2 regions of the Catenovulum sp. SX2 genome follow, and region 1 is predicted to be linked to the other one. Evidence: predicted binding sites of a transcription regulator. Region 1 holds the regulator's gene; the other holds the start of a gene.
The links. Region 1 encodes sigma-54, which starts transcription at its own class of promoters, with help from an activator protein. Its sites were predicted from a motif close to GTTGGCACGNNNNTNGNNT; they were not measured.
Positions count from the first base shown of each region.

Region 2: ACMZOO_RS04140 (CmpA/NrtA family ABC transporter substrate-binding protein) is a predicted target of sigma-54. The motif match lies at 1,016-1,034, and genes of this name have one in related genera.

Region 1 is NZ_CP182493.1:2,466,160-2,469,359, reverse strand. Features, by position in the region: gene lptA (lipopolysaccharide transport periplasmic protein LptA) at 1-95, shown strand, start outside; gene lptB (LPS export ABC transporter ATP-binding protein) at 95-820, shown strand; gene ACMZOO_RS10340 (RNA polymerase factor sigma-54) at 836-2,341, shown strand; gene hpf (ribosome hibernation promoting factor) at 2,371-2,658, shown strand; gene ptsN (PTS IIA-like nitrogen regulatory protein PtsN) at 2,658-3,104, shown strand; gene rapZ (RNase adapter RapZ) at 3,108-3,200, shown strand, end outside.
Region 2 is NZ_CP182493.1:1,002,977-1,006,176, reverse strand. Features, by position in the region: gene ACMZOO_RS04145 (YHYH protein) at 1-773, opposite strand, end outside; gene ACMZOO_RS04140 (CmpA/NrtA family ABC transporter substrate-binding protein) at 1,226-2,614, shown strand; gene ACMZOO_RS04135 (ABC transporter permease) at 2,774-3,200, shown strand, end outside.

The DNA of each region.
Region 1 (3,200 bases):
ATGACTTAGTCGCACAAAAACTTGTCGCTTCCGGCAATAATCAAAAAGGGCAAAAAGTCCGTACTGTGTTAACACCAAAAAGTGGTGACAATTAATGCCGAAGTTAATCGCAACCAACTTAGCTAAAGCCTATAAAAAACGCCAAGTGGTTAAAAATGTTTCTCTGCAGGTTGAATCCGGCAGCATAGTTGGTTTATTGGGGCCAAACGGCGCTGGTAAAACCACTACCTTCTACATGATAGTCGGATTAGTGGAAAATGACGCTGGGCAAATTCTATTAGACGACAAAGACATGACCTACTTTCCAATGCACGAAAGAGCCCGTGCAGGTGTTGGTTATTTACCACAAGAATCGTCTATATTTAGAAAGTTAACGGTCACACAAAATATTTATTCTATTTTAGAAATGCGACCTGAGCTTACCAAAAGCGAAAAACAAGCTAAACTTGAAGAGCTACTTGAAGAATTTCATATCACCCACATAAGAGATAGTCAGGGCATGGCATTATCCGGTGGTGAAAGAAGACGGGTAGAAATCGCCAGAGCGCTAGCGGCCGATCCAAAATTTATCTTATTGGACGAGCCATTTGCCGGGGTAGATCCTATATCCGTTATTGATATAAAAAGAATTATCACCCATCTTAGAGATAGGGGTTTAGGTGTACTAATAACAGACCATAATGTGCGTGAAACGCTCGATGTTTGTGAAAAAGCCTATATCGTTAGCCAAGGACAGTTAATTGCCTCTGGTGCACCCAACGATGTGCTGAATAACAAACAAGTACGTAACGTGTATTTAGGTGAACAATTTAAACTATAACGAATCGTCTAATTAATGAAACAAACTATTCAGTTAAAATTTGGTCAGCATTTAACTATGACCCCGCAGTTGCAACAAGCTATTCGATTGTTGCAATTGTCATCGCTTGATCTTCAGCAAGAGATCCAAGAAGCGCTTGATAGCAACCCTTTGTTGGAATCTGAAGAAAACCGCGAGGACTTCGAATCATTAGACGCGTTAAACGAAGCTAAACAACAAAAAGAAGAAAAAAACGGCAAAGATAATACCGAATCAAACGAAGATGCAGTGCCCGACAGCCGTGACGAACTATCACGCGAAGATATTCGCGAAGATTTAGCGACCGACAGCACTTGGGATGACCACTTTACCCAAGGTACTGGAACTGGCTCAGGTGGTGCAGCCCCTGACGATGATATGGTTTACCAAGGTGAAACCATAACGTCAATTCGTGACCATTTATTATGGCAAATGGATTTAACGCCATTTTCACCAGTCGACAGAGCTATCGCCATAGCCATTATTGATGCAGTCGACGACTCAGGTTATTTAACTGTTAGTGTTGAAGACATAATTGAAAGTTTAGGCATAGAAAGCGAAGAAATAGACGATTTAGTTGAAGTTGAAGAAGTAGAAGCAGTACTTAAACGCATTCAACTCTTTGATCCAGTTGGTGCTGCGGCCAGAGATACCAAAGAGTGTTTGCTCGTACAACTGAATCAATTTTCAGCAGATACGCCCTATTTAGCCGAAACCAAAAAAGTAATTAAAAATTATATCGAACTTTTAGGTAATAGAGACTACCGAACTTTAGCAAGGAAGACTAAACTAAAAGAAGACGAGCTAAAAGAAGTGATGAAACTCATCCACAGCTTAAACCCAAGACCGGGTAACGCTGTGGTTGCAGAAGAAGCTCAATATATAGTGCCAGATGTGGCAGTTAAAAAAATTAAAGACGATTGGATAGTTGAATTAAATCCAGACAGCATGCCAAAACTCAAGATAAATGCAGAATATGCAGCTATGAGTAAAACAGCACGCAATACGTCGGATTCACAATTTATCCGTTCGCATATGCAAGAAGCAAAATGGTTTATAAAAAGCCTTGAAAGTCGTAACGAAACTTTGTTAAAAGTAGCAAGGTGTATCGTAAAACAACAACAAGGTTTTTTTGAGTACGGTGATGAAGCCATGAAACCTATGGTGTTAAATGATGTTGCCGAAGAAGTTGAAATGCATGAGTCGACCATATCTAGGGTAACGACACAAAAATATATGCACACACCACGTGGTATATTTGAATTGAAATACTTCTTCTCAAGTCATGTCAGCACTGAAAATGGTGGGGAATGTTCATCAACCGCAATACGCGCTTTGATTAAAAAACTGATTTCTGCTGAAAATACAGCAAAACCGTTAAGTGATAGCAAGATTGCAGAATTGTTAGCGGATCAAGGTATTATGGTTGCTAGACGCACCATAGCTAAATACCGAGAGTCGTTGTCAATTCCGCCGTCAAACCAACGTAAGAGCCTTCTTTAGAAGGCATAAACCAAAAAAGGAAAGAGCCTATGCAAATCAATTTAACTGGTCGTCATGTTGATATTACTGACTCACTAAGAGATTACGTCGACAACAAGTTTGCAAAGCTTGAGCGTCATTTTGATCACATCAATAACGTGTATGTTATCCTCAACGTTGAAAAGCTAAATCAAGTAGCAGAAGCAACGCTGCATTTAAACGGTGGTGAAGTATTTGCCAACGCCGAGCATACGGATATGTATGCCGCAATAGATTCCTTGATAGACAAGCTGGATCGCCAAGTCATCAAGCATAAAGAGAAAATGAAACGCCATTAATGGACATTCAATCTTTTTTATCCAAAGACTGCACTGAATGTGCAGTCTCTGTTTCTAGCAAAAAACGAATTATTGAGCACATAGGTCAAATAGCTGCACAGCATATTAGCGAAATGACCGAACAAGAAATTACCGCAGCTTTGCTCAATCGAGAAAGATTAGGTAGTACAGGTATAGGTAATGGTATCGCCCTCCCTCATGGCCGCTTAGCCAATACAACTAAAGCGTTAGCCGTATTAATTACCACAGCAGAAGCTATTGATTATGACGCGATAGACAACCAGCCGGTTAATGTTTTTTTTGCTCTGTTGGTACCAGAAAACCAATGCAACGAACACTTAAAATCATTAGCAGCTGTTGCACAAAAACTTTCGGATAAAAGTATTTTAAAACGCTTAAGATCAGCGCAAACTAATCAGGAACTTTTTCAAGCTATTACGGAATAAACTATGTTACAACTTGTCATACTGTCAGGTCGTTCGGGTTCAGGTAAATCGACCGCACTTGATCAACTTGAAGATGCAGGTTTTTATTGTGTCGAT
Region 2 (3,200 bases), 1.5 Mb from region 1:
GCAAGAAAATAATCACGTTTATTATTGTCGATATCATCCTGGGTGCCAGTCAAATCTGTACGATTGTGCAAGTTGGTGGGTGGTAAATGAAAAGGAGAGTGCGGCGCAGAATAAGCGACCCAAGCAAACCAAGGATTAGTTTGTCCATTAATCCAGTCTATGGCTAAATCGGTAATTTTACTTGTATGGTATTCGGTTGATTGTGACTGCACACCGTTAATGGTTAGGGTCCAGTTATAATAATCTTCTGGGTTAGATAAATTGCCTGCATAATAATTGATACCCATATCGTTAGGGTGATTTGCATCTGGGTTACCACCGCCTAAATGCCATTTGCCAAATACGCCGGATACATAATTTATGGACGCTGTTGAATTGGCCAAATGTTGTTGAATGCTGGTGTGTGCACTAGAAAGAGGCGCTGGCACATAAGTAACGCCTGAGTTATGCCCGTGTTTACCGGTAATAATGGCGGCACGCGTTGTGGTACAAGCGGGTGTCACCCAAGCATTATCAAAGGTCAAGCCCTTGTCTGCTAGTGCATCGAGCGTCGGTGTGGCCGGTAAATCTGTTGAATAGTCGTATTGTGTTGAGGCGTCTAAACCTTGATCGTCTGATATTATTAATAAAATATTTTGTTGCGCATTGTTAGTGAGCTCTTCATCTTTAGGCTGCTCATCTGTGTCTATATCAATTTGCACATCTTGCCCGCCACAAGCGCCAAGTTGTAGCGCTGTCATTATAGTAGTTGCTAATAACCAATTGCTCTTCATGCCACGCCTCATTTTTTCATACATATTTTAATTCATTTGGCCATTAAACTTTAGACCATTAATCACTCAGTAACGAACAAAAGGGCTAAAAGGTTGCATCTATTTACAAATAAAAATTGATTTAAGTTAATTTGGTAAAAATGGCACTAAACGGTGCACCGTTTTAGGGATAGTCAGTGATTTTGAAATACCATAAATACTGATTTTTGTTTTAGTGGTCTGATTTTAAATGTTTTTTTATTTTTGGCACAGCAATTGTATTTATAGGTTCGTGTTTGATTAAAACTGAATTTGCACAACAGCAAATTCACTAGTTAAGCTAAACCATACACAAAGTCGTGTTTATGTTTACTTAGCTAACAATTTGATTTGGCGATGAAGCCCACTCCCGCGAAGCTTTTTTAAGGCTGAGCAGGAGTGGGTTTTTTTTTGGGAAATTTTTGGAGATATACATGAAATTTAATACGTCTGTTATTAAAGCTAGTATCAAAACTTTGGCAGCATCAGTGTCGATTGCTGCAACTTTATTCAGTGCACAAGCAAATGCAGCTGATGTGGGTTGGCCAGAGAAAGAAGAATTAAAATTCGGTTTCATTAAATTAACCGATATGGCGCCTTTAGCGATTGCTTATGAAAAAGGTTACTTCGAAGACGAAGGTTTGTATGTAACTCTAGAAGCTCAAGCAAACTGGAAAGTTTTATTAGACCGTGTAATTGACGGTCAGTTAGATGGTGCACATATGTTGGCGGGTCAGCCTCTAGGTGCAACTATAGGTTTTGGTACTAAAGCAGACATCATTACCGCGTTCAGCATGGACTTAAATGGTAACGGTATTACAGTATCTAACGATATCTGGAAAGAGATGAAGAAAAACATTCCTCATGAGAATGGCAAACCAGTTCATCCAATCAAAGCTGACTACTTAAAACCAGTTGTTGATAAATACCGTTCACAAGGTAAACCATTCAACATGGGTATGGTATTCCCAGTATCTACCCATAACTACGAGTTACGTTATTGGTTAGCAGCTGGTGGTATTCACCCGGGTTATTATGCACCACACAAAGGTGACACAAGCGGTAACATTCAAGCTGAAGCACTATTAAGTGTAACACCACCACCTCAAATGCCAGCTACTTTAGAAGCGGGTACTATTTATGGTTACTGTGTAGGTGAGCCATGGAACCAACAAGCTGTATTTAAAGGTATCGGTGTACCAGTTATTACCGACTACGAAATTTGGAAAGACAACCCTGAAAAAGTATTTGGTGTATCAAAAACTTGGGCTGAAAAAAATCCGAACACTCATGTACGTGTAGTAAAAGCTATGATCCGTGCAGCAATGTGGTTAGATGCAAACAACAATGCTAACCGTCCTGAAGCGGTAAAAATCTTGTCTAAGAGCCAATATGTTGGTGCTGATTACGACGTAATTGCTAACTCTATGACAGGTACTTTTGAATACGAGAAAGGTGACAAACGTGATGTTCCTGACTTCAACGTATTCTTCCGTTACAACGCAACTTATCCTTACTACTCAGATGCAATTTGGTACTTAACGCAAATGCGTCGTTGGGGTCAAATCGAAGATGCTAAATCTGATAGCTGGTACATGGATATCGCGAAAAAAGTTTACCGTCCTGACATTTATTCAATCGCTGCTCAAGCATTGATTAAAGAAGGTAAAGCAAATGCGAAAGACTTCCCTAACTTTAAAACTGAAACAGGCTTCAAACCACCACAAAAAGAATTTATCGACAATGTTGTGTATGACGGTACTAAACCAAATGCATATCTTGAGAAATTCAAAATTGGTTTGAAAGGCGACACTAAACTTTAATCGCTCTCTAGATTAGGCGGTGGCAGAGTTGTCGCCGCCAACCAAACAGCGTAGTTAGTAGGAGACATTATGAAAGAAGCAACCATGAACAAAGTAAGCGTGCTAGAGCTTAAAAAGACCATTAGCAGTTTTGGTAATGAAAAAAGCAAACAAATCGTCATGGCGATGTTATTACCTTTTATCGGTTTGATTGTATTTTTACTATTATGGAGTGCAACGGCTAAAAACATCGACACTTCATTAGGTCAATTTCCTGGCCCTGCTCAAGTATACGAGCAAACAACCACTTTAGTTGGCGAGCACTTTACTGAACGTGAAAAAGCTGAAAAATTCTACGAGCGTCAACATGAAAGAAACGAAGCTCGCATGAAAGTGGATCCTAACTACGAGCCAAAAATTCGCCCTTATACAGGCAAACCAACTTTCTTTGACCAAATATGGACCAGTTTATATACGGTTATGATAGGTTTCTTAATTGCTTCAGTTATCGCAGTGCCAATTGGTATCTTGTGTGGTTTAAGCGAAAAAGCTTACGCAGCAATTAACCCTTTAATCCAGATTTTTAAACCTGTATCACCATTAGCAT